One region of the Dorea hominis genome, then DNA from elsewhere that is predicted to be linked to it. Evidence: riboswitches for the same ligand, from Rfam matches in the RefSeq annotation. Region 1 holds a riboswitch; each other region holds the start of a gene.
What was found. A riboswitch is a leader RNA that binds a small molecule or an ion and turns the genes downstream of it on or off. The one in region 1 is predicted to bind thiamine pyrophosphate.
Positions count from the first base shown of each region.

Region 2: linked by a shared signal. The riboswitch ahead of thiS (sulfur carrier protein ThiS) and the one ahead of H8S07_RS10495 (energy-coupled thiamine transporter ThiT) in region 1 are both predicted to bind thiamine pyrophosphate.
Region 3: linked by a shared signal. The riboswitch ahead of thiC (phosphomethylpyrimidine synthase ThiC) and the one ahead of H8S07_RS10495 (energy-coupled thiamine transporter ThiT) in region 1 are both predicted to bind thiamine pyrophosphate.

Region 1 is NZ_JACOOY010000013.1:60,041-70,683, forward strand. It holds gene H8S07_RS10455 (heavy metal translocating P-type ATPase) at 1-373, opposite strand, end outside; gene H8S07_RS10460 (DUF6110 family protein) at 378-707, opposite strand; gene H8S07_RS10465 (flavodoxin) at 880-1,302, opposite strand; gene thiD (bifunctional hydroxymethylpyrimidine kinase/phosphomethylpyrimidine kinase) at 1,558-2,382, opposite strand; gene H8S07_RS10475 (HAD family hydrolase) at 2,503-3,171, opposite strand; gene thiE (thiamine phosphate synthase) at 3,219-3,860, opposite strand; gene thiM (hydroxyethylthiazole kinase) at 3,847-4,668, opposite strand; gene H8S07_RS10490 (4-hydroxybutyrate dehydrogenase) at 4,719-5,834, opposite strand; gene H8S07_RS10495 (energy-coupled thiamine transporter ThiT) at 5,928-6,632, opposite strand; TPP riboswitch at 6,676-6,781, opposite strand; tRNA gene H8S07_RS10500 (tRNA-Pro) at 7,010-7,083, opposite strand; tRNA gene H8S07_RS10505 (tRNA-Gln) at 7,139-7,209, opposite strand; gene H8S07_RS10510 (nucleotidyltransferase family protein) at 7,544-8,482, opposite strand; gene glmS (glutamine--fructose-6-phosphate transaminase (isomerizing)) at 8,654-10,495, opposite strand; gene glmM (phosphoglucosamine mutase) at 10,575-10,643, opposite strand, start outside.
Region 2 is NZ_JACOOY010000009.1:34,827-45,469, reverse strand. It holds gene H8S07_RS08435 (hypothetical protein) at 99-266, shown strand; gene H8S07_RS08430 (2-oxoacid:acceptor oxidoreductase family protein) at 331-903, shown strand; gene H8S07_RS08425 (4Fe-4S binding protein) at 903-1,205, shown strand; gene porA (hypothetical protein) at 1,207-2,388, shown strand; gene H8S07_RS08415 (thiamine pyrophosphate-dependent enzyme) at 2,406-3,338, shown strand; TPP riboswitch at 3,401-3,508, shown strand; gene thiS (sulfur carrier protein ThiS) at 3,656-3,853, shown strand; gene thiF (sulfur carrier protein ThiS adenylyltransferase ThiF) at 3,990-4,646, shown strand; gene H8S07_RS08400 (thiazole synthase) at 4,679-5,452, shown strand; gene thiH (2-iminoacetate synthase ThiH) at 5,492-6,706, shown strand; gene H8S07_RS08390 (thiamine phosphate synthase) at 6,811-7,446, shown strand; gene mgtE (magnesium transporter) at 7,540-8,934, opposite strand; gene H8S07_RS08380 (carboxymuconolactone decarboxylase family protein) at 9,417-9,971, shown strand; tRNA gene H8S07_RS08375 (tRNA-Leu) at 10,236-10,319, opposite strand; gene H8S07_RS08370 (DUF4317 domain-containing protein) at 10,450-10,643, opposite strand, start outside.
Region 3 is NZ_JACOOY010000001.1:171,527-182,169, forward strand. It holds gene H8S07_RS00845 (MarR family winged helix-turn-helix transcriptional regulator) at 1-423, opposite strand, end outside; gene H8S07_RS00850 (homoserine dehydrogenase) at 478-1,764, opposite strand; tRNA gene H8S07_RS00855 (tRNA-Gly) at 2,027-2,099, shown strand; gene thiC (phosphomethylpyrimidine synthase ThiC) at 2,321-3,631, opposite strand; TPP riboswitch at 3,762-3,873, opposite strand; gene H8S07_RS00865 (ABC-F family ATP-binding cassette domain-containing protein) at 3,914-5,470, opposite strand; gene H8S07_RS00870 (hypothetical protein) at 5,481-5,690, opposite strand; gene aspS (aspartate--tRNA ligase) at 5,698-7,497, opposite strand; gene hisS (histidine--tRNA ligase) at 7,525-8,787, opposite strand; gene hemZ (coproporphyrinogen dehydrogenase HemZ) at 8,772-10,187, opposite strand; gene H8S07_RS00890 (MBL fold metallo-hydrolase) at 10,205-10,643, opposite strand, start outside.

The DNA of each region.
Region 1 (10,643 bases):
ATTTCACAGTTGCAATCGCTGTACGGATTGGCAGCGGCATGAATAATTTATTGCCGAAATGCAGGACAACTTTGTTGACCAGCTTATCCCAGTACTCCTGATTTAACTCTCTGCCTGATTTTTCCAGATAGCTCTCAGGAACCGTCACTCTGTCATATCCAAATGCACGCAGGTCATCGATCACTTGTGCTCTCGCACTTTCTTCATATTGAATCACCACGCCCTGTGTTCGCACCTGAATCTTCACTGCATGGATATACTCTCTGCCTTCCAGATAATATTGCAGCATGTCTGCCTGTGAAAATGACATTCTCGTCTGGCACATCTGCACACGGATTCTGCCTTTAATATCATGCTTGATTAAAAACTTCATGATCTTACGCTTCTTCCTCTTTAACTTCTTCTGTCTCTTCTGCTGTTTCTTCAGCTACCTCTTCTGCATCTGCTACAGCTTCTGCCTTTGCGGCTCTGTCTTCGTTTACCTGCTGAGCCTCAGCGTAAATATCCTCTGCGTTCTCCTGTACTTTTGCTGCTGTCTTCATTACACATTCTTTTGCACGAAGCACTGCTGCTGTACATCCTGTGTATACTTTTTTTGCATCATCACTTGCAAGTACTTTAATTCCTGCTGTGCCAAACAAAACACCTGCTGCAAAAAGTCCACTTTTCTTCATATTAGATTTTGATAAAAATTTTAAACAATCCATCTTGTATCTTCCTCCTTGTTTTCTCTTATTTTTTTCTCCCCATTTCTTTGGGTTCACACAAGTATAATCCCTCATTTTCATAAAATCCACAGAAAAGTTCTTTATTGATATTTTTTCTCCATAATAAGTTAGGACGGGCTTTCATTAAAAAGCTCCGTCCTGCTTGTATTATTTATGCCAATGCTGCTCCGAGGTCTTCGCAAGATTTTACTTCCGCGTCTCCAGGCCCCTCATTGCTCATTACGCTATCACACGCAAGCTCTGCTCCTGCAGCTTTGCAGTCTTCTTCCCAGTTGCGCATCCATTCGCCATCTCCCCAGCCATATGAACCGAAAAGTGCGATTTTCTTTCCGTCAAGTGCGCCCTTGCAAGCTTCGAACATAGGCTCAAATTCGCTTTCTTCCAACACTTCTGCTCCCATTGCAGGGCATCCAAATGCGATTGCATCATATTCCGCTACCTTTGCTGCTGAGAAATCACTGCATCCTAAAAGCTCTGCCTCTGCTCCTGCTTTCTTTGCTCCATCTGCAACTGCATTTGCCATTGCCTCTGTATTGCCTGTTCCACTCCAATATACGACTGCTACTTTGCTCATATCCATTCTCCTTATCTTTTCTTATGTTTCACCTAACTTATTTGCTTTTTTTCAATCTTTAGTTAGTTCTCACTAATCGTTTCTATTGGTTAGTATAGACTAACTTCGTAAGGAAGTCAATTCCTTTCCCCGTTTGTTCCAGATGTATTTTTATCAATAAAACGTTGGATTATTGCGCATCCTGCCGGAGGCTTTTTACATAATGAGGAAATGTTCTTTCTTAATTATTCCGTACTTCGTGCACCCACAATATCTCTACAAATCACTCTGTGAGGTGAATTTTCCACCGATATCAAATCCATGATCCATCGGTCCGCTGCCGGCTCCCAGATCCAGCATTGCCGCAAGTGCTCCGGAAATATATTCTTTTGCACGCTCCACAGCTTCTTCAAGTCCATATCCTTTTGCCAGATTCGATGCAATCGCACTGGATAATGTACATCCTGTTCCGTGCGTGTTCGGATTATCAATTCTACGCCCATAAAACCAACGGCTCTTTCCTTCTGCATACAACAGATCATTGGCATCATTTAACTGATGACCGCCTTTTAACAACACAGCGCAGTGATATTCTTCGCTGATTGCCTGCGCTGCGCGCTCCATGTCTTCTGCTGAATGAATAGATGCACCAAACAGGACTTCTGCTTCAGGAATATTCGGTGTCAGCACACTTGCCAGCGGAAATAGTTCCGTCTTCAGTATCTGGATTGCTTCTTCGCTGATCAGTCTGGAACCGCTTGTGGACACCATCACCGGATCAACGACAATCCGTTCTGCTTTGTATTCTTTAAGTTTGAAAGCGATCATTTTTACAAGTTCAGCGGAAGCGACCATACCAATTTTAACCGCATCCGGGTAAATATCTGTAAATACCGCATCCAACTGCTGTCCTAAAAATTCCGGTGTCACTTCAAAAATTCCGGATACTCCTGTCGTATTCTGTGCTGTCAGCGCCGTGATCGCGCTCATGGCATAAACGCCATTTGCCTGCATCGTCTTGATATCTGCCTGAATCCCCGCGCCGCCGCTGGAATCACTTCCCGCAATTGTGAGGGTTGTTTTTCTTTTCTTCGTATTCATCTATTTATCCTTTTCCAATCTATTCTAATTATTTTTCTTATCCATCGCATTTATCCTGAACCTCTTCCCACAGACAGGAGCGCAGTTAAAATTGCAGCTCTCCCACAGACAGGAGCGCAGTTAGAATTGCAGTTTCCCCGTAGCCTCCACAAGGTCACCCGCATAAAGATCCGCCAGTTCTTTTAACTCATCCTGTCCTTCTTCGCTGAAGCGGTCATACAGTCCGACTACCGGGAAGCCTGCCTGTTTTGCGGTTGTTACCGCATGTAATGCGTCCTCAAATACCAATGTATGCTCCGGTGTGCTTCCAAGCTTATCAGCACATTGAAAATAAATATCCGGTTTGTCTTTTCCTGCTCCGGCATCCGTGCAAGTCCATATTTCCTTAAAGTATCCGGCAATCTCCAGTCGTTCAAACGCTGCTTCGATCTGCTCTTTATCGCTGGAAGTTGCCACGATCATCGGCACCTTTGCCTCTTTCATCTTCTCAAGGAGCTTACGTACACCCTTTTTCAGCGGTGCCTCTTCTTTATAAAAAATCTCTACCTGTTTTAATACCGCTTCTCTTAATTCTGCTTCTGACTCTTCCAGATGGTATTCCCGCTTCACATAAGCCACGCCATCATCCAGGCTCATCGGAAATAATATCTTCCCAAGATCCGGCGCCGGTTCAATCCCGGCACTACGCAGATATCTGGCTCCGGCATCCTCCCAGATCGCCATCGAATCCAGCAAAGTACCGTCCACATCGAAGATCACACCGTCTATTTCTCTGTTTTTTAATTTCATTTCCTATTAAACCTTCTTATATCGAACTTCTTTATGCATAACTTCTCTTAATTTCTCAACATATTCTGAGTGCGTTCGCGCAGTTCTTTTGTTGCAGCTTCAATATCTTTCTGTCCGAAAATCGCACTGATCACTGCGATTCCGCAAATACCGCTGCCGGCAAGGTCTTTTACATTGTCTTTTGTAATTCCACCAATGGCAATAACCGGAATATCCACTGCTTCACAGATTGCTTTCAGCACATTATGATCCACTTCTACCGCATCTGCCTTAGAACCTGTCGGAAATACCGCACCAACGCCAAGGTAATCTGCGCCATGTTCCTGCGCACGGAGTGCCTGCTCAACCGTCTGCGCAGAAACACCGATGATCTTATCCGCTCCAAGTTTTGCACGCACATCTCCGGCTTCCATATCACTCTGTCCGACATGCACACCGTCTGCCTCAATTTCTGCCGCAATCTCTACATTATCATTGATCACAAACGGCACTTTATATTCTCTGCAAAGTTTCTGGATTTCCTTCGCCTCTTCTAAGAAATGCGCTGTATCCAGTTCTTTTTCACGCAGCTGGATAAATGTAGCTCCACCTTTCAGCGCTTTCTCCACCTGTTCATATAATGTTTCTTCTCCAAGCCAGTGACGGTCTGTCACCGCATATAAAAGTAAATCTTTCTTATCGCAGTTCATATTTTGCACCTTCTTCCAGTGTTTTTGCGTCCATATTGTAAATCGCATCGATAATACGGTTTCTGTATGTAGAATTGCCGTCTCCGTCCTGCATCCGTGAAAATCCGATCTCACCGGCAAGTCCCATCACACATACTGCTGCCGCTGCCGCCTCCAGCATATGCTCCGGATTTGCAGTAATATATGCAGTCATCATTCCGGATAACTGGCAGCCAGTTCCTGTAATCTTACCCATTTCCGGGCGTCCATTACGAATCACATAGCAGGATTTTCCATCACTCACCAGATCAATCGCCCCTGTAATCGCAACAACACAGTTTGCTTTCTCCGCAAATGCCTTTGCAAATGCAACTGCTTCATCCAGATTCTCTTCTGTCACTGCATCTGCAACATCAGCATCTACGCCTTTTGTTGTACCACTGCCGGATGCCAGGGTTTTGATCTCGGAAATATTTCCACGGATCACAGAAAACGGAATTTCTTCCATCAGAGAAACGGCTGTGTTCGTGCGCAGTGCACTTGCTCCCGCTCCTACCGGATCCAGCAGAATTGCATGTCCAAGTTCTGCCGCTTTCTTTCCAGCCAGCTTCATGCCTTCGATACTTCTTATATTTAATGTACCGATATTGATATTCAATCCTCCACAGATGGAAGTAATATCTTCCACATCCTGCGGCTCGTCAGACATGATCGGACTTCCGCCACATGCCAGCAATACATTTGCCACATCATTTACGGTTACATAATTTGTGATATTGTGAACCAGAGGGGTTGTCTCTCTGACTTTATTTAACATTTCTCCAAGCATAATTCTCCTCCTGATGTTTGAATATACTATTCTATACTTTCGTACACTATCTAGTACAGTTCTCTGTAAACTGCCTCCATCTGCTCAATGGTAGGCTTCACATAGCTCTGATTTAAAAGTCTCTGCTGACTTGCGTCTACACTTACGGCAAATGAATGGATTTCTTCTTCCTTCATGCCATATTCTCTTAATTTTTTACGACTGATAATCTGGTCTAATAATTCCTGCAGTTTTTCATAGACAACCGCTTCATCACATTCCATCATTTTTGCAAGAAACGCATTCAGACGAATGATTTTGCCGGTCGGATTCATTTTCTGATAAGCAGCAAATACGGCAGTCAGAAACTGATAATTTGCCTCTCCGTGTGCGACATGATACATTCCGCTCAGCGGATAGGACATGGCATGCACCATTCCGGTTCCAGCATTGCCAAATGCAACACCTGCCAGATTACTTGCCACAAGAAAATCTTCCAGCAGCTCCATCCGGTATTCTTTTCCATGAGCGATAATCTCACGGAATCCATGCACGATCATCTCCATTGCTTTCTCGCTGAACATCTCCGTGTAGAGGTTCGCTTTTGGTGATACAAAAGATTCAATCGCATGGATAAATGCATCGATCGCGCTGGTTGCGAAGAACTCATATGGAAGCTCACGCAAAAGTTCCGGGATCAGCACTGCCTCATCTGCATAAATCTCGTCTACGGCGAGTCCTAATTTGCTGTGGATCGAAGTAATCTCTGTAATGGAGACATTGGACACTTCCGATCCTGCGCCACAGGTTGTCGGCACTGCAAGAAGTGTGCGCACTTTGCGAAGCGGTACTTCTTTCCGATAATAGCTCTCTGCTTTCGCTTCCCCGTCCAGTACAAGAATCTTCGCCATATCAATGACAGCTCCACCGCCGATAGCAATGATTCTCTTATAATCTCCCTGACGGAAATCCTCAAGCAGTGCATCGATCATTACATCTGTCGGCTCACCGCTGCCATATTTGCTCTTGTATTCTACATGTGCTTTCAGATTCAGCGGTGCAAAACAGGTCTCGTAAATCCGTTTTGTCGCGAGAATGAAATCATCCGCTCCGATGTTGTATGCTTCCACGAAGCTTTTCACATCATCATATTTCTCGATCACTGATTTCTGCTGAAATAATTTCATGACTGTTATCCTCCTGTTGTTTTTCTTCTTTTTAAGCTTATTCTTAGCCTTCCTCCGTAAGCTCCAACTTGCTTTTACCTGCCGTTAAGCTTACTACGCCGTCGCAATCCGCTTAATCTGCGCAAGTGCTTTCTTTACTGCCGGGATAGAAATAACGAGCACAGTCAGTACACCTTCTGCAAGCAGATAACTATAGTTATACACAATCGGATATACACTCTTCAATGCCTGTGGAAAATTTTCCGGCATATAACTCATCCAATATAGATAGCCACCCAACGCATGAAATGCTCCTCTTGCAAGAACTGCGGCAATATATCCTTTGAGCAGTCCATTGGAACTCTTCGCAAAAAAGCCGGCAACTCCAAGTGCTGCAAAAGCAAGAATATAATCACAGCATACCTGGAAGAAAGAAAGTACATATGGCTCCTGGATAAACTGTAAGATTCCATAAGTTAAACCTACTAAAATACCCGTCTGTACACCGTACCAGTTTGCAACCAGTACAATAAATAACATACTGCACAACGTGACACTTCCGCCCCATGGCAGAGAAAAGATTTTCAAATAAGAAGTCACCACTGCAAGCGCAATTGCCATTGCACAAAATACAAGCTGATTGGTTCCCACCGCTATGCCGATACCTTTCTTTGCTTTACTTCCATTTTCATTCACATTCTGCGTACCTTTCCGCGCAAACACTGATCCAAGCAGGAACAAAATAACTCCCACCACAATACAAGTTACATATCCGGCAGTCGTCAGACCACCTTCACTGTTTACTAACATTTGAAACACAAAAAAATCCTCCTGTATCTTCGACTGAAGACGAAGGAGGGTTCTGTAATATCTAATACATCCCTACGATGGCATTATCCATATCAGGTTCCGGGTCGAAGTTTCTAAACTTCCTCTCAGCCTATACATAAGCTCCCCTTGTCATCACTCTTTTACTCGTTAATTCATCTACTGTAACTATACTGGATAGTTACAGTCTTAACACAGTTAATGATACTCGCCCCACCAACAGATGTCAAGAAATTGCAATTATAAATCATGCAAGTATGACGCATTTTTCCCATCACCATAAGCTACAGAACTTACCACCGGCAAATTTCTCCGGATGCCATAGCAAAAAAAAATCTCAAAGCAATAAGCTTTGAGATTCATCTTAATCGGAGTGACAGGATTTGAACCTGCGACCTCTACGTCCCGAACGTAGCGCTCTACCAAGCTGAGCCACACTCCGGCATGTCAACCGAATGTTTCAAACATTCAAAACACTCGGCGCCCCTGCCAAGGAACTACGGATAGAGGACTCGAACCTCTACTAACAGAGTCAGAGTCTGCTGTGCTGCCATTACACCAATCCGCATTACGTAGTTCTCTGTTACGTTCGTTGTTTATCTTTTGTATTTCATCAGCGAACAAATATTATTATATCAGCAAATCCAAAAATTGCAACCCCTTTTTTTAATTTTTTTCAACTTTTTTGTATTTTCTTGTCGAGCGTCTTTGAAAATGCCCATTTTACACGGGTTTGCGATGGTTTGCAAATTTACAATTTTTTCGTTTCTATATTATTATACCGTTGATGTAATTGTATTTTCTCATAAAACGCTCCAACATTACAATAACTTCATAAAATCAAGAAAGACTGTTATAGCATGCACACATGCTATAACAGTCTTTCTTATTTCTGATAATTCTTACTTCAAGTCCTCAAACAGTTTCTCAGCGTATACGCCGTCTTCGATCAGTTTGGCAAATGATTTTACAACACAGTCTTTGTCTTCTTTGTATGTTACGCCAAACCATTTGTCATGAGAGTCAAGCACTTTTACAGATACTTTGTCAGCCTGTAATAGTTCATCAATATAAATCGGCAAAAGATATTCTGCTTTCAGGATATCTTTGTCTCCCATTGTCTCAAAAAACTCTTTGAATCCATCTTCCAACACACCAATAAACTCCGGTGTCAGTCCCCACATATTCATAGATACATAAGATTCCGGATCGATGGCTCTTAATCCGTCTTCTGTATCGGCTGCTGCACCGTCTACTGTCTTCACAATGTTATGTGTCTCATGAACCGCTGTCAGATAGCCTTTCTCATTCAGTTCACACACACCTCTGGTAACAGATCCATTCTCACTTAATGTGTTCTTCAGGATGAAACCTGCCATGCAGAATGCATTCGCCTTCTCCGGTGTGTAATCTACGAGGAAATCATGAAGCTTAGTAAATGCTTCCTTTCCATAGTAATCATCTGCGTTGATAACTGCAAATGGCTCTTTTAAAACATCTTTGCACGCAAGAACTGCCTGTCCGGTTCCCCACGGTTTCGTACGTCCGGCCGGAAGTTCGATTCCTTCCGGAAGTGCATCCAGTTCCTGGTATGCATATGCAATCTCTACATCCAGATCCGCACAGATCTTCTCAATACGATCTCCGATTGCTTCCTTAAATGCTTCCTTAATGTCCTTACGGATAATAAAGACAATCTTATTAAATCCTGCTTCGATTGCATCATGAATGGAATAATCCATGATGATCTCCCCATGCAGTCCGACCGGTGCCAGCTGTTTGATTCCGCCGCCAAAACGGGATCCGATTCCGGCAGCCATAATAACTAATGTCGTTTTCATTTGTACCTCTCCTTATTCCAGCATCTCTCAAACCCGCCATTGGCAGTTTCCTTTAGATGCTATATCGCTCAATATTGCGATAATATTATAGCATTTTCATCACAATATTGAGCGTCCTTTTTTATTAATATTCTCTTAATATTTTCTAAACGACCGCATTTTGCAGGAAGATTACTCTACTGTAACACTCTTCGCAAGGTTTCTCGGCTTATCTACATCCAGACCTCTTGCAACGCTGACATAATAACCAAGGAGCTGTAACGGGATGACTGCCAGTGATGTTGCAAATAACGGATCTGTCTTTGGAATATATACCGTAAAGTCTGCTGTATCTTCAATATTATACTGTCCAAAGTTTGTAAGTCCCATAAGGTAAGCGCCACGACTCTTGCACTCAACCATGTTAGAAACTGTCTTCTCATAGAGATCCGGCTGTGTCAGAACACCGACAACAAGAATGCCGTCTTCAATCAGAGAAATCGTTCCATGCTTCAATTCACCTGCAGCGTATGCCTCAGAATGAATATAGCTGATCTCCTTCATCTTCAAACTTCCTTCCAGGCAGATTGCATAGTCAATACCACGACCTACGAAAAATACATCTCTTGCATTTGCCTGTTTGGATGCAAACCATTGGATTCTCTCTTTGTCTTCAATAATCTTCTCAATCTTCTCCGGTAAGGTTTGCATTTCCTTGATCAGACCGCTATAACGTGCTTCGTCAATCTCGCCTCTTACTTTGGCAAACTGGATTGCCAGTGCATAACCTGCAATTAACTGTGTGCTGTATGCTTTTGTTGTTGCAACGGAAATCTCCGGTCCAGCCAGTGTGTAGAATACATTATCTGCTTCTCTTGCAATGGAAGAACCTACTACATTTACAATTGCAAGTGTGCGCACACCTCTTGCTTTGGACTCACGAAGTGCCGCCAGCGTATCTGCTGTCTCACCGGACTGGCTGATCAGTACAACCAGGTCCTTCTCATCCAGTAACGGATTGCGATAACGGAATTCGGATGCCAGCTCTACACGCACTGGAATTCTTGCAAGATCTTCCATTACATACTGTGTTGCAACTCCAACATGATATGCAGAACCACATGCTACAATGTGAATCTGACGAATATCTTTGATCTCTTCTTCTGACAGACCAACCTCTGACAAATCAATCTTGCCATCTGTCGTAAGAACAGAGTTAATGGTATCTCCTACAACTTTTGGCTGTTCATGAATCTCTTTGATCATGAAATGTTCATAACCGCCTTTTTCAGCGGCTTCTGCATCCCAGTTAATTTCCTTTGGTTCAATCTCAATCTCTTCTCCGTCCAGATTATAGAAAGTGATCTCCCCTTTCTTTACACGCGCCATCTCCAGGTTTCCAATATAATATACATTTCTTGTATATTTCAAAATAGCCGGTACATCAGATCCGATATATGATGCTCCGTCAGCAACTCCGAGAACCATCGGACTGTCTTTTCTGGCCACATAAATCTCTTCCGGATAATCTTTAAACAAAACTGCCAGCGCATAAGAACCTCGGATGCGGACGATTGCGTGATTCATCGCATCAACCGGTGTTCCTTCATATTTCTTATAGTAGTAATCGATCAGTTTTACCGCTACTTCTGTATCTGTATTGGAATAGAATGTATATCCTTTTCTTAACAGTTTTTCCTTTAATTCCTGATAATTTTCAATGATACCGTTGTGAACAGCAACTACATTGCCATCATCACTCTTATGCGGATGTGCATTGTTCTCAGACGGCTCCCCATGTGTTGCCCATCTTGTATGGCCGATTCCACATGTTCCCGGGACAGCGGCACCATTATCTGTCTTCTCAGCCAGAATCTTCAGACGTCCTTTTGCCTTAACAATCTCAGCATCGCCATTTGCATCACGGACAGCAATTCCGGCCGAATCATAACCACGGTATTCCAGCTTGGACAGTCCATCCAACAAAATCGGTGCTGCCTGATTATTTCCTACATATCCTACAATTCCACACATATTTCTTAATACTCCTATCTTTCCTGTCAGATCATACGACCTTATCATCTATCTACATTTTCTGATTCTGAGAGCCAGGCTATCTTGTCTTCTCTTTTTCATTAATCACATTCACTACATCATCCACATATTTCTGGCAGATGTCGTG
Region 2 (10,643 bases), on a different contig from region 1:
TACCAGGGTTGTAGAATGGAAAAGTAAAAATATAAGAAAAAGTAAATATCCGTAATAACAGTCGAAAGTCACGAAAAAGCATCCCAGGAGAATTGTCGATGAGCAGATCTTCTGGGGTGCTTTTTCATGGTGAGATGTTTCTGGGGACTTGTGAGATACAAGTTGAATTCAACCTAAGCCTGGCTTTGCGCAAACATCAGCCACACGCCAGCCCCCAGAACTGCGCCGGCAACAATAAAAAACATAAAAAACAGAGTGCGCTCTAGACATGCACATATTTATACAGTATAATCAGAATAATACTAATTTTTAAAGAAAGGAATACGAAAGATGAGTAATCATACAGAAATCAGATGGCACGGTCGTGGTGGTCAGGGTGCAAAAACAGCCGCATTGTTGCTGGCAGATGTAGCATTCCAGACAGGCAAATACGTACAGGGTTTTCCGGAGTATGGCCCGGAACGTATGGGAGCACCAATTACAGCATATAACCGAATCAGCGATACAAAGATCCGTGTACATTCTAATATTTATGATCCACAGTATGTAGTTGTAGTAGATGAATCCTTACTGGAATCCGTGGATGTGACTAGCGGTTTGAAAAAAGATGGAGCAATTCTTGTAAATACACAGCGCACAAAAGAGGAGATCATTCCGCATCTTCATGGATACGAAGGAGAAGTTTATATTATTGACGCACACAAAGTCTCAATGGAGGCAATGGGAAAATATTTCCCGAACACACCACTTCTTGCTGCAATTGTAAAAGTAGCAGGGATTATGGATGAGGAGACTTTCTTAAGAGAAATGAAAGCATCCTTCAAGCACAAATTCGCCAGCAAGCCGGAAGTTATTGACGGCAATATGAAAGCACTTGAGATGGCATTTAAGGAGGTGCACTAATGGCTACAGATATCAGTAAATTAGGTGTAAAAGCAACATGGGAAGAGCTGACAGAAGGTATGATCGTTGCCGGTGCAGGAACCTCCAAAGAGTTCAACACAGGGGAATGGTCAGAAGTAAAACCAGAATTTATCGCAGATAAATGTAAACAGTGTCTGCTTTGTGTACCGGTCTGTCCGGACAGCTGCATCCCGGTAAAAGACATGAAGAGACTGGATTTTGATTATGGACACTGCAAAGGATGTGGCATTTGCGTAAAAGCATGTCCATTTGACGCAATTAAGATGGAAGGGGTGAAGTAAGATGGGAAAAAGAGAACGTTTATCAGGAAATGAAGCGGTTGCGATCGCATTGAGACAGATTAATCCAGATGTGTTCCCGGCATTCCCGATTACTCCGTCCACAGAGATTCCACAGTATTTCGCTTCTTTTGTAGCAAACGGACAGGTAGATACAGAGTTTATTCCGGTAGAGAGTGAGCACAGTTCCATGAGCGCTGCAATCGGAGCTTCAGCAGCAGGAGCAAGAAGTTTAACAGCGACTTCTTCCTGCGGACTTGCCTATATGTGGGAAGAATTATATATTGCGGCATCCAACAGACTTCCGTTAGCACTGGCGCTTGTAAACCGTGCACTTTCCGGCCCGATCAACATCAACTGTGACCATTCCGACAGTATGGGAGCAAGAGATGCAGGCTGGATCCAGATTTACGCAGAAAATAATCAGGAAGCATATGACAACATGGTGCAGGCATATCGCATTTCCGAACATGCAGATGTCAGACTGCCGATCATGATCTGTCAGGATGGATTTATCACCAGTCATGCAGTAGAAAATATCGAATTACTGGATGACGCAGAGGTAAAGAATTTCGTTGGAGAATATGAACCGGAAAATTATCTTCTGAATCCGGAATGCCCGATGGCAGTTGGTCCATATGCGATCACAGATTATTATATGGAAGCAAAACGCTCGCAGGCAGAAGGCATGAAACATGTACCGGCAGTTGTAGAGGAGGTTGCAAAGGAATTTGCGAAAGTATCCGGACGTGAATATGGTCTGTTTGAATCTTACTGCATGGAAGATGCTGAGCGTGCAGTTGTAATGATCGGTTCTGCAGCAGGAACAACAAAAGATGCGATTGACCGCTTAAGAGAACAGGGAGAGAAAGTCGGACTTGTGAAGATCCGTCTGTTCCGCCCATTTCCGGCTGATGAGATCGCGGAGACGCTCAAAAATGTGAAAGCAGTTGCAATTATGGACCGTGCAGAAAGCTATACGAACCATGGCGGACCGTTAGGTGCAGATGTGATGAGTGCATTATACCGCGCAAAAGCAGATGCGCTGGCAGTGAATTACATCTACGGTCTTGGCGGACGTGACGTGCGCGTAGAAGACATGGAAGGCGTATTTGAAGCCCTGAAACAGATGATCGCAGATGGCGATGCAGGAGAAACCTACCGCTATCTTGGAATTAGAGAATAAGGAGGGCCGTAGAGAAGATGAGTTATAATTTTAAAGAGACAATGAATAAATCAGAGCGCCTGGCGCCAGGACACAGAATGTGTGCCGGATGTGGCGGAACAATCGCAGTTCGTAATGTACTGCGCGGTCTTCATGAAGGTGATAAAGCAGTCATCGGAAATGCAACAGGATGTCTGGAAGTATCCACATTTACATACCCATACACAGCATGGGAAGATAGCTACATTCATAATGCATTTGAAAATGCAGGCGCAACCATGAGTGGTGTGGAAGGTGCTTACAAAGCATTAAAACGAAAAGGAAAATTAGACGAAACATACAAATTTATCACATTTGGTGGTGACGGCGGTACTTATGATATTGGTCTGCAGTCACTGTCCGGAGCAATGGAGAGAAATCAGGATCTGGTATATGTCTGTTATGACAACGGTGCTTACATGAATACCGGCATCCAACGTTCTTCTGCAACACCGATGTATGCAGATACAACAACTACACCGGTAGGAAGCGAGAGTAACGGAAAACCACAGAACAGAAAAGATCTTGCATCTGTAATTGCTGCGCATGATATTCCGTATGTGGCACAGACAACGTTTGTACAGAACTTTAAAGATCTGCATATCAAATCCGAAAAAGCGATTTATACACCAGGCGCTGCTTTCTTAAATATTATGGCACCATGTCCGCGTGGATGGAGATACAATACGCCGGATATTATGGAGATTTGCAAACTTGGTGTAGAGACATGCTACTGGCCGTTATTTGAGGTCGTAGAAGGAAAATGGATTCTGAACTATGAGCCGAAGAAGAAACTCCCAATCGAAGATTTCTTAAGACCACAGGGAAGATTCAAACATCTTTTCAAGAAAGGCAATGAGTATCTGTTAGAGGCTTTCCAGAAAGAAGTAGACAGAAGATGGGAAGAACTTCAGTTCAGATGCTCCAGATAAGGATGTGATATAAAATATATTTGACAGATTTGTGAAATACATTTATACTGGAGAGGAACAATCAAATAGAACCGGGGAGCTTATGTGATAGGCTGAGAGGAAGTTTAAAACTTCGACCCATATACCTGATTTGGATAATGCCAACGTAGGAACGCAAGGAATATGCTATGAGCGGAAGATACTTTGGTATCTTCCGTTTTTGTTATTAACAGGTATAAAAGATTGAGAGTGAACAAGAGTTCATGAAGGGGCGCACCACCGCGGGTACGTTTCTTTGTGAACTCTTTTTTTCTAAGATTAAAAGGAGGTGTAGTGAAATGATCACAGTAAATGGAAAAGAGATTCAGATGAAACAGTCAATATCTGTTGCTGCTTATCTAGAAAACGCAGGATATCAGATGAAAAGGATTGCGGTAGAGTTAAATGGAGATATTCTTCCGAAATATGAATATTCCGATACGATGTTGAAAGACGGTGATCGTCTGGAAGTTGTGACATTTGTCGGAGGAGGCTAAAGCGGAAGAAAGAGTAGTCCGGGACAGAAAGAGATGAGCACAGGGATTATGACAGTTGCGTGAGGAAACCGATGAGGAAAAAGAAGTTCCGGACCAAAAAGAGATGAGCCAGGAAGTTAATGACATAAAGGAGAAAATGATGGAAGGACAGACAACAAAGACATTAACAAAAGAAGAGATCCAGGCGGCGTTGGAAGAACGTCATTCGCCGGAGATCCAGAAAAAATTATCTGCCGGACATGTGACAATTGCCGGACTTGGAGGGCTTGGATCAAATGTGGCGTATGCACTTGCAAGAATTGGTGTCGGGCATTTGCACTTGATTGATTTTGATGTAGTGGATATTACGAATCTGAACCGGCAGCAGTACTTTATGGAACATCTTGGAATGTATAAAACCGATGCGTTGAAATCGCTGCTTTTGAAAATCAATCCATATCTTGATATCCGGACAGACTGCGTGAAAGTGACAGAAGAGAATCTGATTTCTCTTTTTGAAGATGCAGGAATTGTATGCGAAGCGTTTGATAATCCAGAAGCAAAAGCAATGCTGGTAAATGGAATTCTACAGCATTTTCCGAAAAAGAAACTGGTATCGGCAACCGGAATGGCAGGCTATGGGAGCAGTAATACAATTCGCACAGAACATCTGATGAAGAACTTTTACCTGTGTGGTGACCGTGTGACAGAGCCAGGTTATGGAAATGGACTGATGGCGCCAAGAGTTGCAATCTGCGCTGCCCATGAAGCAAATATGATCACACGCTTGCTTCTTGGTGAGGAAGAGATATAAATCAAAAAATAATAAGAAAAGAGGACAAACATATGAGTACAAAAGACACATGGAGTCTGGGAGGACACACATTTACATCCAGATTTATTTTAGGATCAGGAAAATTTTCACTGGATCTTGTAAAAGCATGCATTGAAAAAGCAGATGCGCAGATCATTACACTGGCGCTTCGCCGCGCAAATGAAGGCGGACTGGCAAATATTCTGGATTATATTCCGGACAATGTAACATTACTTCCGAATACATCCGGAGCAAGAAATGCAGAAGAAGCTGTCAGAATCGCAAGATTATCAAGAGAAGTTGGATGCGGGGATTTTGTAAAAATCGAAGTTGTCCGCGACTCCAAATATTTATTGCCGGATAATTACGAAACAATAAAAGCAACGGAAATTCTTGCAAAAGAAGGATTTGTAGTTATGCCATATATGTATCCGGATCTGAATGCGGCAAGAGCGCTGGCAGATGCCGGAGCAGCATGCATTATGCCACTTGGAGCGCCGATCGGTTCCAATAAAGGACTTGCGACGAAAGAATTTATACAGATTCTCATTGATGAAATGGATCTACCGATCATCGTGGATGCCGGAATCGGTCGCCCATCACAGGCATGCGAAGCAATGGAAATGGGCGCAGCGGCAGTGATGGCAAATACAGCAATCGCAACAGCAGGTGATGTTCCGGTCATGGCAGAAGCATTTAAGAAAGCAATCGAGGCAGGGCGCAGTGCTTATCTGTCCGGACTTGGAAGAAAAATCGAAAGAGGTGCCAGCGCATCCTCTCCGCTTACGGGATTTTTAGAGGATTAATCTTAACAAAAATTGCAAAAATACAAGAAGGTAAAAAAGATGGAAAATCAACATATCAATGAAAGTATATTAAGTGAGGAGATTCTGGAAGATCAGAAGAAAAACAGAATCGATCATATGACATATTTGCCAGGAATGGAAGATATCGGCTCAGAAGTATTGGATCAGGTTGTAGAAGCTATGCAAGCTTACGATTATGATAAATACACGGCGGCAGATGTAAAGCGGGCAATCGCACACACATCCAGAACACCAGAAGATTTTGCGGCGCTTTTATCACCTGCGGCACTTCCGTTTATAGAAGAAATTGCACAGGCAGCAAAAGACGAGACACGCAGACATTTTGGAAACAGTGTGTATATGTTTACGCCGATTTATATTGCAAATTATTGCGAGAATTATTGTATTTACTGTGGATTCAACTGTCACAATAAAATTAACCGTGCGCAGTTAAATGATCAAGAAATTGAGAAAGAAATGCAGGCAATTGCAGAAACTGGATTACAGGAAATTCTCATTCTGACTGGGGAGAGCAGAAGTAAGTCCACAGTGGAATATATCGGAAATGCATGTAGGATTGCAAGAAAATATTTCAAAGTAATCGGACTTGAAATCTATCCGGTCAATTCAGACGAATATGCATATTTACACGAATGTGGTGCAGATTATGTGACCGTATTCCAGGAAACATACAATTCTGATAAATATGAAACATTACATTTGGCAGGACATAAACGTATTTATCCATATCGTGTGAATGCACAGGAGCGTGCTTTAAAAGGTGGCATGCGTGGTGTCGGATTCGGCGCACTTTTGGGATTGGATGATTTCCGCAAAGATGCATTTGCAACCGGATATCATGCATATTTATTACAGAGAAAATATCCACATGCAGAAATTGCATTTTCCTGTCCACGGTTGCGTCCGATCATCAATAACGACCGGATCAACCCGATGGATGTGCATGAGACACAGCTGTTGCAGGTTGTTTGCGCATATCGTCTCTTTATGCCATTTGCAAGCATTACCGTATCAACAAGAGAGTGCGCACGCGTGCGAGATCATCTCGTAGGTATTGCGGCTACTAAGATTTCTGCAGGAGTCAGCACCGGAATCGGAAGCCATGTGGAAGACATCGAGGACAAAGGCGATGATCAGTTTGAAATTTCTGATGGCAGAAGTGTGAAGGAAGTTTATGATGCATTGCTGAAAAATGATTTGCAGCCGGTCATGAGTGATTATATTTATGTATAGAGAATTATAAGATATAAAGAGATTATATTTTCGTAAAGAAATAAAATGCACGAAGCGATTATATTTTATGTGTGAACAAGTAAAAGATATAAAGAGATTATAGTATGTGTAAAGAAATAAAAAATACGGATGATAGATGTACAAATGAGAAAGTGCAAGGGTTTCATGTAGTTGCAGTGACAAACCGTACATTAAGCAAGAGACCATATTTAGAACAGATCCGAAAAATTTGTGAATGGGGACCGGATGCCATAATTTTGCGGGAAAAAGATCTGACCGAAAAAGAATATAAAGATCTTGCAGAGAAAGTGCTGGCAATCTGCAAAGAGTATCAGGTTCCATGTATTTTGCATACATTCTATCAAGTGGCGATGGAATTGCCGTGTGACGGCCTTCATTTGCCACTGCCATTGTTACGGGAAGTGACGGCTGGGAAAAGTGCATCTGGGCGGTGGAGAGAAAAATTTGCGAAACTTGGCACTTCTGTACATTCTGTAGAAGAGGCCATAGAAGCAGAAAAACTCGGTGCAACCTACATAACAGCAGGGCACATTTACGCTACAGACTGCAAAAAAGGGCTACCGCCGAGAGGATTGCTCTTTTTACGAGAAGTCTGTGAAGCTGTGGATATTTCTGTATATGGAATCGGTGGAATAAAATTCCACATGGACCAGTGGATAGAATTGGGAAAATGTGGAGCAATTGGTGGGTGTATCATGTCTGGCATGATGAAAATGTAAAAAACCGCAAAAGGGGACGGGGATTTTCTAGAAAATCCCCGTCCCCTTTTGCGGTTGCACCTGTCCCTTTTTAGAAAATCCCCGTCCCCTTTTCTAACCTGCTAAATGCATCAGGTTGATTAAAAGGATCCAACTAAGTCCGTAATAGGATACGACGGCAACAAGGTCGTTGACGGTTGTAATAAGTGGCCCGGATGCGACAGCCGGATCGACATGTATTTTCTTGAAGAAAAGAGGAATACATGTGCCAACGGCGCCGGAAATAACCATTGCCAATAACAGTGAAGCACCGATACAGCCAGAGACTGCATAGGCGAACAGGAAACTCTTTCCTTTGAAAAGTGCAATATACAATCCGATTAATACAAAGGACAGAACACCAAGGATGAAACCATTGGAAAATGCAATTTTCATTTCTTTTAATACAAGTTCAAATTTTTGTTTTCCGGTTAATGACTCGTCCATGAGGACACGAATCGTAACAGCAAGCGACTGTGTACCGACATTTCCGGCCATATCCAAAATCAGTGACTGGAAACACATAATTAATGTAAGCTGGCTTACAACTGTTTCAAATAATCCGACAACAGAAGAAACAACCATGCCAAGACCTAACAGAACCAGAAGCCACGGAAGTCGCTTTTTAATACTCTCGCGCAATGGCTCTTTCAAATCTTCTTCGGCGGTCAATCCGGCGAACTTTGCATAGTCTTCACCCATCTCGTCATCAACCAGGTCTACCATACTCTGGGATGTGATGACACCTAGCAGTTTGTTTTCATTGTCAAGAATCGGGATAGAATCCTCGGAATAATCTTTTAACTTTTCAATACAATCATCAATCAGTTCATTTCCATATACATAAGGATAAGACGTTACGATCAAGTCTTCCAACGGCTGATCCTGTCTTGCGATGATCAGATCTTTCAGATCCATAGCACCATAAAAAGTCTGTTTGTCTGTCACCATAAATATAGTAGAAATATTATCATTTTTTGCCGCCTGGTCAATAAGGCTACTCATTGCCTGCTTGACCGTGAGATTTTCACGGATCATGATGCAGTTGGTTGTCATTTTGCTACCGATTTCTTCCTCGTCGAAAGAAGCAATAACGGCGATGTCTTTTCTGGCATCATCATCCATCAGTTCGATAAAAAGATTCTTTTTGTCTTTTGGAACCATCTGCAAAACATCTACAACGGCATCTGTTTCCATTGCAGACAAAATTAACGCCGCTTTTTTGACATCAATTTCATTCAAATATTCTGCTGCTTCTTTTTCATCGGTGTGTTCAAAGATATCAGAAAGCATATCCAGGTCGAGAATACGACAAAGTTTGACACGCTCTTTTACGGTCAGTTCCGGAAAAACTTCTGCGAGATCATTCTCGTGGTAGTCTTCCAGTTTGTTTCGCATAATCCCCGGAGAGGTGTTGCTCCGGATGATTTTTAGAATCTCCGGTGTGTAATTCTGTGTTTTATTTTCCATTTTTACCTCCAAGTTGCTGTGTGATTTTCAGTTGTTTAAATATCCTTAAGAAATGAATTTGTGCTGTCTTAAGAAATGAAAATCAGGGCATGGAAAATAGAATCAAAAATTATAGAAAACAACAGCATCGACTGTTGCTTGTTTCCGATTCTATATTCTTACTTCGCCCGTGACTATCACAACCGTCCATGCTGTTCACCTGCCTTTAAAATAATTTTAGAAATGATTGTTGGAATTATTGCGAAAATTGCAAAATCTTCCGTAGAATATTATAGCCTTTTCGATAATGAGGCGCAAGTGCTTTTGTATGTAAGAAAGAAAATTTACATCGTTTTAACAGAGATATATTCTTAATAATTCAAAAAAACAAACAAAAAAAGTGAGAAAATGTGATTTGTGATTGACGGAAAATGTGGAAAGTAGTATTATGTTCCTATAAACCTACTGAAAGAATATGTTATAAAAATGGAGGGCATTAAGAAATGGCAAGAGTAGCATTTACAAATGAAAAAGAAGCTACAGGAAAAGAACTGGAAGCTTATCTTGAGTTAAAGAATCAGGGAAAATTAACAAATATGAAAGAAGCACTGCTTCAGGATTATGCAACATATGACGCATTTATGGGATGGTATACATCATGGAACAGACTGGTTGAAATTATTGGACAGCGTGCAGCAATTGTTTATGCACATTCTGTATCTTCAACAAACGGATGCCTTCTGTGCTCCTTATTCTTCGTAAGCGATTTAGCAGAGATCGGAATTGATCCATCTAACTTTGAACCAACTGAGAAAGAAGCACTTCTGAAGAGTCTTGCAGAGCAGATCGTTAAGAACCCTACAAAAGTATCTGACGAGACATTTACAGAGTTAAAGAAATATTACACTGACAAAGAGATTGTAGTTATTGTTGGATTTGCATGCCAGATGATGGCAACAAACAATTTCAACTCTGTATTACAGATCGATGTTGACCAGAGACTGCTCCCAATCCAGGACAAGTTTGAGCCTGCAACATGGAGAGATGCTATTAAATAAGTTTCGCAGGAAAATAGTAAGAGAACGAAAAAGACTTCATTTTTGGGCGTGCCCAGGGTGAAGTCTTTTTGCTTTGTTCGCCAAATACAGATCCTTGTGCAAGCACAAATCTGTACTTGGCTCATCGTATACACAGAGATAAGATATGCTCTCGAGAATCTTGCTCTGATTAGTGGTCGTTAAATGCTGTCATGCAAATATGATGCATTTGCTTCGTTACAATAACAAAAAAACTCTTGATTACTCAAGAGTTCTTATCGCTAGTGCGGAGAAAGGGACTTGAACCCTCACAGGATTAACTCCCACTAGAACCTGAATCTAGCGCGTCTGCCATTCCGCCATCTCCGCTCGCTGACAAAAAGTATAATATCACATTCTGGCAGATAATGCAAATGTTTTTTTGTATTATTTGAAAAAATATGAAAATTTTTATTTGCACTCAATTGCAAAACGAAAGTCCATACTTTTTATCCCATGCTTAATGGACTTCAATTCCATTGACTTCCAGATGTTCATCAATCGGAATAACGAGACATTTCCGCCCGTCAATTTCTCGGGTTTCAACGAGATCAGACCGCTCCGGGTTTACTTTCAGAACAATATCCGGAGTTTCAATCTGGAAAGTCTTTGTGCTTGCAATATTGGCGGCAAGTAATGTCTGTTTTTCGCCGA
Region 3 (10,643 bases), on a different contig from region 1:
GGCTATATTATACAGTACACGATCCAGCATCTTTTTCAATGCTTCTACTTCTTTTTTATTCATTCCCAGTGTCAGCATCTTATCCAGTTTCTTCCGGTCTGTTTCCATCCTCCTCTGAATATCATATGCTTTCTCAGTCAGGTAAATGTTCTTGCAACGCTTATCTTCGTTGCTCGGTACTACAAGGATAAATCCTTTTTCATCCAGTCGTTTCATAAGTCCTGTCACAGTCGGATTACGCAGACTCAGCGCTTTTTCAATATCTCTCTGGGTTACATGCTCTTTTCTGCTTGTAAATAAATAATCCAGCACCGCACACTGTGAAGCTGTGATTCCCAGCGTACGTAGTTTGCGGTTAAATTCTTTTTCGTAAATTGTGCTGATCTGCTTAAACAAAAATCCAAGCGTCGTTCTCTCCCGCATCTTATGTTTCCCTCCTCATGAACTTCCCGGCTTTCTTATAAATATATCCGACTTTTAATACTCACGAATCACACTGCTGATTTCCTGTGTCGTATCCATCTCTCTTAAATGCATCAACGCATCCTGCATATGATACTCTTTTACTGCTTCCGTTACGATAACAAGTTCAGCGACTCCGTCTGTAATGACCTTCTGGATCACTTTGGAAATGCTGACTTTGTGCTCACCGAACATGCTGGCGATTCGTGCAAGAACGCCCGGTTTGTTTGTTACCTGCATGCGTACAAAGAATTTATTTTTCACATCATCTGAACTCTTGACCGGTGTATTCTTGTAGCAGGTACAGCTGATTCGTCCGGTACATGAGAACTGGATATCGCGGATAATGTCGATCACATCTCCCATAACAGCACTGGCTGTTGGAAGCTCTCCGGCGCCTCTTCCGTAAAACATCGCATCATCTAATGCATCTCCGTGTACAAAAACCGCATTAAAGGAATCTCTGACAGATGCAAGCGGATGATTCTTCGGCAGCATCATCGGATAAACTGCAACCTCAATACCATCTTCTCTGTTATGTGCCACTCCGAGAAGCTTGATCACACTGCCAAATTCTTTTGCATATGCGACATCCTTCGCAGATATCTTTGTAATTCCTTCTGTGTATACATCGTCAAATACAACTCTGGAATGAAATACAATGGAAGCTAAGATTGCAACTTTTCTTCCAGCATCCAGACCTTCAACATCCGCAGTCGGATCTGCTTCCGCATATCCAAGCTCTGTCGCTTTTGCCAGCGCTTCTGAAAAGTCCATGCCATCCTCAAACATCTTTGTCAGGATGTAGTTTGTTGTTCCGTTCACGATACCGATCACTTCATCAATCTCATTCGCTGCAAGACACTGTTTCAGCGGACGAATGATCGGGATACCGCCTGCAACAGCCGCCTCAAAGAGGAAATCAACCTGATTTTCCTGTGCTGCATCCAGTAATTCTCTTCCGTGCACTGCCACCAGATCTTTATTCGCAGTCACTACATTCTTCCCTGCGCAGAGTGCTTCCAGAATCATCGTCTTCGCCGGTTCGATTCCTCCCATTACTTCAATCACAATAGAAATCTCCGGGTCTTCTACTATTTCTTTCCAGTTATCTGTCAGAAGAGAGGCATCTACGCCTTCTCTTTGTTTGTTCATATTATGTACGAGGATTCTTGTAATCTCAAGATTCGCTCCTGATTTTTTTACCATTTCTTCTTTCTGTCTTTGAACCAGTTTATAAACACCGCCGCCCACGGTTCCTAATCCGAGGAGTGCTGCCTTTATTTTCTTACATTCTGCCATATATCCCTACCCTCATTCTTTCCTGTATTTTTATGACGTCTTTACAGACATCACAATCAATTTTATTATAGCATTATCTGGTGGATATAGTCAAAAATGTTCTATAATAACATCTTTTTATCATTGCATGTTTTATAAGCATTTGCGAAAATTAGAAAATTCAAAAAACTTTTTTTAAAAAAGTGTTGACAAAAACTAATTCACGTAGTATAGTATGTATTGTTCTGAGGAACACATAACACAGAACAACAACTTAAGATATGCGACAGTGGCTCAGTTGGTAGAGTACGACCTTGCCAAGGTCGGGGTCGCGGGTTCGAACCCCGTCTGTCGCTCTTGAAGAGGAATTGCAGTTTGCAGTTCCTTTTTTGCATATACGGTGAACCCAAGTACAGATTTTTGCTTGCACTGTATTTGACGAATGTGCCTCATCGAGCTCGCATTGTCCCGGAGGCTATTATTTATAATAGAAAATACAATTTCTTGTTATATAAAAAACTGCAGCAAGATGTCCATAACCAGACACCTTGCTGCAGTTTTTTATAATTCTGAATATTTACAGAATATCAATATATTCTCCTGCCAGCGCTTTATTCATACTGCGGACTGCGCAGAATTTTCCACACATACTGCATGTATCGCTGTGGTCATCTTCCGGACTTCTGCTGTCACGGATTGCTCTTGCTGTATCAGGATCCAGTGCGCATGCATACTGTGCTTCCCAGTCAAGCTTTCTTCTCGCGTCACCCATCTTATCATCAATATCTCTTGCTCCTCTGACACCTTTGGCAATATCAGCCGCATGTGCTGCGATCTTGGAAGCAATGATTCCCTGTTTTACATCATCAACATTCGGAAGTGCCAGATGTTCTGCCGGTGTTACATAACAGAGGAATGCAGCTCCGTTCATAGCAGCCACAGCGCCACCGATAGCGGCAGTAATATGATCATATCCCGGTGCGATGTCTGTAACGAGAGGTCCTAATACATAGAACGGTGCTCCCATACAAATACTCTTCTGCACCTGCATATTTGCTGCGACCTGATCAAGCGGCACATGTCCCGGTCCCTCTACCATAACCTGGACATTGTGATCCCATGCACGCTTTGTCAGTTCGCCAAGGCGTACCAGTTCTTCGATCTGGCATACATCCGTTGCGTCTGCCAGACATCCCGGTCTGCATGCATCTCCCAGAGAAATTGTAACATCATACTCTTCGCAGATGTCCAGGATCTCATCATAATATTCGTAGAACGGGTTTTCTTCTCCAGTCATGCACATCCACGCAAATACAAGACTTCCACCACGGCTTACAATGTTCATTTTTCTCTTATGCTTTTTGATCTGCTCAATCGTTTTTCTTGTGATTCCGCAATGCAGCGTTACAAAATCTACCCCGTCTTCTGCATGCATACGGATAACATCTACAAAATCTTTTGCTGATAAAGTAGCAAGGTCTCTCTGATAATGGATCACACTGTCATATACCGGAACTGTACCGATCATAACCGGACATTCACTTGTCAGTTTGCGGCGGAATGGCTGCGTATTTCCGTGGCTGGACAGATCCATGATCGCCTCTGCGCCAAGATTTACCGCACTCATGACCTTTTCCATCTCAATGTCATAGTCTTTACAGTCTCTGGAAACGCCAAGATTGACATTAATCTTTGTACGGAGCATACTTCCTACCCCTTCCGGATCCAGACAGGTATGATTCTTGTTTGCACAGATCGCTACCTTTCCTTCAGCAACCAGTTTCTGTAATTCTTCTACTGTCATCTTTTCTTTTTCTGCAACTTTTTCCAGTTCTGGTGTAACAATTCCCTTTCTTGCCGCATCCATCTGTGTTGTGTAATTTCTCATTGGATCATCCTCCTGTAAATAAAATCTTTTTTCTGCCATGTAAGCATGGCGCATTTTCCTATTCCATAAAAAAAACGCTTCTGCCACCGCAAAAAACGTTTTCGTATAAAAAGAGATGCGCAGGCATCTCTTCTCTTCCGTAATTCTTCCCTACGTTGGCATTATCCAAATCAGGTTATAGGTCGAAACAAATTATAGTTTCCTCTCAGCCAGCTTTGTACCAGCTCCCTGTAACATTAAATTGTATATTTAATTATAGTTTTGCTCTCTGTAAATGTCAACCTAAAATATCTTCGTTGTCCATTTGCTCATGTCCCAGACTTCCTGCACGACATCTTTATAAAATTCCGGTTCATGACAGATTAAAAGAATACTTCCGCGGTATTCCTGAAGTGCTTTTTTCAGTGCATCCTTGGCGTCTACGTCCAGATGATTGGTCGGCTCATCCAGAAGCAGAAAATTCGTGTCACGGTTGATCAGTTTACAAAGACGGACTTTCGCCTGTTCTCCACCACTCAGAACACGGACCTGACTTTCGATATGCTTTGTCGTAAGCCCGCATTTTGCAAGCGCAGAACGCACTTCATACTGTGTAAAAGACGGAAATTCTTCCCATAACTCTTCGATACAGGTATTTTTATTCTCCCCTTTTACTTCCTGCTCAAAATATCCAAGTTCCAGATTCTCTCCCAGTTCACATTCCCCTTTCAGAGAAGGAAGCAGTCCGAGAATACTTTTAAGAAGTGTTGTCTTTCCAATTCCGTTCGTTCCGACAAGAGCAATTTTCTGTCCCCGTTCCATCGAAAAATTCAGTTTTTTCGATAATGGTTCATCATAACCGATCACAAGATCTTTTGTCTCAAAAAGCATTTTTCCCGGCGTGCGTCCATAACGGAAATGAAATTCCGGCTTCGGCTTTTCTGCCGCAAGCTCGATCACATCCATTTTATCCAGTTTTTTCTGTCTGGACATTGCCATATTTCTTGTCGATACACGCGCTTTATTCCGTGCCACAAAATCTTTCAGCTCACTAATCTCCTGCTGCTGTCTGCGGTATGCTGCTTCCAGCTGTGCCTTCTTTACTGCATAAACTTCCTGAAAATGGTCATAATCGCCCACATAACGGTTCAGTTCCTGATTTTCCATATGATAAATAATATTCACCACATCATTGAGAAATGGGATATCGTGCGAGATCAGTATAAATGCATTTTCATATTCCTGCAAATAGCGTTTCAGCCATGCAATATGTTCTTCATCGAGATAATTGGTTGGCTCATCCAGAAGCAGAATGTCTGGTTTCTCCAGCAATAATTTTGCCAGCAGAACTTTGGTGCGCTGCCCGCCACTTAAGTCTGTAACATCCCGGTCTAATCCAAGATCCAGAAGTCCCAGCGCTCTTGCCACTTCTTCTACCTTTGCATCAATTGTATAAAAATCATGCAAAGTCAGCTCATCCTGAATTGTTCCAAGTTCTTCCATTAATTCTGCCATCTGTGCATCATCTGCTGTGCCAAGCAGATCACAGATCTCATTCATGCGGATTTCTTTCTGCAGAAGACTGTCAAATGCAGATTTTAGAACTTCCCGGATTGTCATGCCTTTTTTCAGCACCGCATGCTGATCCAGATATCCAGCATGTACGTTTTTCGACCATTCTACTTTTCCTTCATCCGGCGTCAGTTTTCCAGTCACAATGTTCATGAATGTAGACTTTCCTTCTCCATTGGCTCCTACCAGCCCGATATGTTCACCTTTTAATAACCGAAAAGAAACATCTGAGAAAATGGCTCTGTCTCCAAAGCCATGTGTCAGATGTTCCACGTTTAATATACTCATAGAAAATCTCCTACCCCTCCAGCAGCATTGCGATCGCTGCCGGGTCTTCCTCAGCCGAAGCCTGCACGCACAGCAGTACGTCCTGGACATACGACTGTGCGAAATCAAGCGAGCCGGCAATTTCTATTATTGTTTTGCCTTCTTTATATAATGCAAGAATCTGTTCGATTTCTTTTATCTTCTCTCTGAGTGTTTCATCAGCAATAGATGGATGTTCCATATACTCTCTACTCCTGTTCCTGGGCATTTTCTTCCACTTCAAGTCCCAGCTCATCTAACTGCTTTGCATCAACCGGTGACGGAGCTTCTGTCATAAGATCAGATGCGTCTTTTACTTTCGGGAATGCGATCACATCACGGATGCTGTCCTGCTTTGCCATAAGCATAACAAGACGATCCAGTCCGTATGCCAGTCCTGCGTGCGGCGGAACTCCGTATTTGAATGCTTCAAGCAGGAATCCAAACTGCTCTTGTGCCTGCTCCGGTGTGAACCCGAGAACTTCAAACATCTTGCTCTGAATATCCTGATTGAAGATACGTACACTTCCTCCACCGATCTCGTTACCGTTCAGCACAATATCATATGCCTTTGCGCGAACTCTTCCCGGATCACTGTCAATGTACTGAAGATCTTCTTCCATCGGCATAGTAAATGGATGATGCATCGCTGTAAAGCGGTTCTGTTCATCGTTCCACTCAAGTAATGGGAACTCTGTTACCCAGAGGAATTTGTACTCATTCTTATCCAACAATTCCATCTGACGGGCAAGTTCCAGACGCAGTGCACCAAGAACATCCCATACAACTTTATTTTTATCTGCTGCAAACAGAAGTAAGTCTCCATTCTCTCCACCCATTGCCTGGATCAAAGAAGCCTGCTGCTCTTCTGTCATAAATTTGGCGAATGAGGATTTTACAGTTCCATCTTCGTGGATTGCAATATATGCAAGTCCTTTTGCGCCATAGTCTTTTGCAAAATCAACCAGTTTGTCAATTTTCTTTCTTGCCATGCCACCCTGTCCTTTGGCGTTGATGCCACGGACAGTTCCGCCATTTTCAATCGCACTTTTAAATACAACGAAATCAAAGTCTTTTACAACTTCTGTTACGTTCTGAAGCTCCATTCCGAAACGGATATCCGGCTTATCAGAACCGAAACGATCCATTGCTTCCTGCCATGTCATTCTCTGAATCGGCAGTGATACTTCAACACCAAGAACTTCTTTAAATAATTTTGCGAGAAGACGTTCATTTACTTCAATTACATCATCTACGTCAACAAAAGAAAGCTCCATATCAATTTGTGTAAATTCCGGCTGACGGTCTGCTCTTAAGTCCTCATCACGGAAACATTTTGCAATCTGGAAATAACGGTCACATCCGGAACACATCAAAAGCTGTTTGAAAAGCTGTGGTGACTGCGGGAGTGCATAAAAATGTCCCTGATGCACACGGCTTGGTACAAGATAATCTCTTGCTCCTTCCGGTGTACTCTTGATCAGGATCGGAGTCTCAATCTCCATAAATCCTTCTTCTGCGAGAAACTGACGGGTTAATGTCGCAACTTTGCTTCGCATCATCAGGTTCCTCTGCATATCCGGTCTTCTCAGATCCAGATATCTGTATTTCAGACGAATCTCTTCTTTTGTCTTTGAATTTTCTTCAATCTGGAACGGTGGTGTCTCAGACTCGGAAAGTACACGTAATTCTTCTGGAATGATCTCAATCTCTCCGGTTGCCAGATTTTTATTAACTGCGCCGGAACGTTTTTCCACTTTACCTACAACAGCTACTACATATTCCGAACGAAGCTTCGCGGCCTTTTCGATCAGCGCTGCATCCGTCTTGCCTTCTTCGCATACAACCTGAATGATTCCGGAACGGTCTCTGACATCAATAAATACGAGACCTCCTTTGTTACGGTTTTTCTGTACCCAGCCCATGATTGTCACAGTTTCACCTGCATTCGCTGCAGATAACTCGGCACATCTATGAGTTCTTTTTAATCCCTGCATTGATTCTGCCATGATCCTTCTCCTTTTCTTCTCTATATTCTACAGACGGTCTGCGTAGCAGTCTACAATATCTGCATAGCCTTCCCCTGTAAGCTGTTCTTTCTGGAACTTCTTGTTTTTCTTCATATTAACGATCAGTACCTGTTTTCCTTCTTCTCTGTCTTTTTTCGCCATTGCAAGTACTTTTAACATACTTTCTTTTGGAAGCTTCTTCTCCAGAAGGTATGCCTTTTTCTCTTTTGCTGCCGGAACTTTGTATCCATTTTCCAGAAGCAGCATAACGATTCTCTCAAATCCGATAGAGAATCCGCATGCCGGCGTATCCTGTCCGGTAAATTTACCGATCATCCTATCGTATCTTCCGCCACCTGCTACGGAACCTCCGAAGTCATCCATTGTTACTTCAAAGATTGTTCCTGTATAATAAGACTGTCCACGCACCAGTGTCGGTGTAAATTTCAGATTAAATTCGCACTCTTTTGCCTCTTCCACACTTGACATGATCAGTTCCATACTCTGTGCAGTCTCCTCCGGCAGATATTCTCCTAACTTTTCTTTCAGATAATGGATTCCTGTTACATCTGCGCTTACTTCATCAAAAAGTTTCAGATATGTCTCTACGTTTTCTTTTGCATAGCCCATCTCGATCAGCTCATTTTCTACACCTTCTGCACCGATCTTGTCCATCTTATCTAAAATAATGAAAACTTCATCGTAATCTTCCTCTTTGAATCCGCTGTATGCAGCCATTGCTCTTAAAATTCCACGATCATTGATACAAACTGTAAAATTCTTGAAATCCAGCTTGCCAAGCATTGCTGTTGTCGCAAGGATCAACTCGATCTCTGCCAGTGCAGATGCTTCACCTAAAATATCAATATCACACTGCATAAACTGACGAAAACGTCCTTTCTGCGGACGGTCAGCTCTCCATACATTACCGATCTGCAGCGCCTTGAAAGGTGCCGGAAGTTCATTGGAATGGTTAGCATAATATCTTGCAAGCGGAACTGTCAGATCATAACGCAGACCTCCGTCTGCCAGATCATTTTCCTCTTTTGCCTGATCAATCTTTAACTTCTCGCCTCTCTTCATAATCTTGAAGATCAGCTTCTCATTATCTCCGCCCTGCTTGCTGCACAGATTTTCAATATGCTCTACACATGGTGTCTCCATTGACGTAAATCCAAAACTCTTGTAAGTCTTTTTAATAAGACCGATCAGATAATCACGGATCTCCATCTCTGCAGGAAGGATGTCCTTCATGCCGGTAACCGGTTTCTTCTTTAATGCCATAGCCATTCTCCTTTTCGTTCTATCATTTCATCAATCCTCTGGATATACGCGTCGATTGCTTTTACATTCTCCAGCCGAATCAGATTTGTTTCTTTTTTCTTTTTGCTGCCCTGTACCGGCACCGGGTTCTTTAATACGATCTTCGTCGATGCGCCTGCACCTGCAGCGATAATGGATTGTTTTTCTTCCATAATAAGTATATTGTAAATTCCGGCTTTGTCAACCTTTGCATAACCTACATTTTCAAAATTTCCGGCAATATTCTTCTGCCGGTACAAATAATATGGCAACAGTCCCATCTCTTTTGCCACGCGTCTTGCTTCATCTACCATCTCTTTTGTATCTGGGCCGACAGAAGGTTTTTCATCAGACCGTCCCATCTTTGCAGCACGCTTGATTGCAAGAGAATGTACTGTCAGGCTGTCCGGTTCCAGTTCTTTAATCTGTGAAAGCGTATCTTCCATATCCGCAAGTGTCTCACCCGGAAGTCCTGCGATCAAATCCATATTAATATTGTCAAATCCAAGACTTCTTGCCGTATGATATGCATCACGGATCTGTGAAACAGTATGTTTTCTGCCAATCAGATCCAGCGTTTTCTGCTGCATTGTCTGCGGATTAATAGAAATCCTGCTGATTCCATGCTCCGCAATTACCTGTAGCTTTTCCGGTGTAATACTATCCGGTCTGCCAGCCTCTACGGTATATTCCAGAAGATGCTCTCTTGAAAAATATGTATCGATACAGTCTAACAGTCTCTTCAACTGTCCGGCAGTTAGTGTAGTCGGTGTACCTCCGCCAATATAAATCGTATTTAATTTCTTCTCCACGGATACCTTTCCGATGTAAGCAAGTTCTTTGCACAGTGCATCTAAATATGCTTCCACACTGTCTTTCCAGTCAAACAGTGCGCCTGAGCTAAAGGAACAGTAGCTACAGACACTTGGGCAGAATGGAATTCCGACATACAGACTGTATCCATTTTCATAATCCAGTCTGTCAAGTAATTCTTTCTCCCGGTTTGCGATTTCCCATGCAAGAATAGTTTTCTCTTCACTCGCCAAATTTTCTTTTTGAAACCACTGGACAAAAGCGCCTTTATCCATTCCTTCTTCCAGTTTTTTCATAGCGATTTTTGTCGGACGCACTCCGGTAAGGACACCCCACGCAAGGGAACGTCCGGTTATTTCTTTCAGTTTTCTGTATAATGCACGATCAAGTTCCTTCTTTGTCAGTTCTTTTTCTCTGGAAATGGCAAGCCTGCTTCCATTCGGGAGAACCGCCTCTACATAATTAGAGGCTTTTTCGTCCACCCGGGCCACCATGTTCCCGGCTGGATAAAAAGCCTTCATAATATGATACGCATTATACGTGTATGATTCGTTACAACATATAATTTCCATCATCTTTTCTCCCATCCATCTTACACATATGGATTGTGTGTTTTCTCATGTCCGATCATCGTCTCTCCCATATGACCCGGGTACACATGTGTCTCATCCGGTAAAAGGAATAATTTTTCTCTTACAGAACGGACGATCGCCGATGTACTGCTGTTTTCAAAATCTGTACGTCCGACAGAATTCTGGAATAGTGTATCACCGCTGAACAGCACATTCTCAGATTCTACATAGTAACAGCAACATCCCATCGTATGACCCGGTGTGTGGATCACCCGGAAATCATATCCGGCAAATGTAAGAACGTCTCCGTCCTTCACAGTCTTCGCTCCGGCAAATGTATAACCATTGGTATAAGTCAATGACTGGTTCAGTCTTGCATCCGTCAAAAGATCCGCATCATGTTCTTCTACATAGACAGGAACATCATAAACTTTCTTAAAATCATCAATCCCCATTATA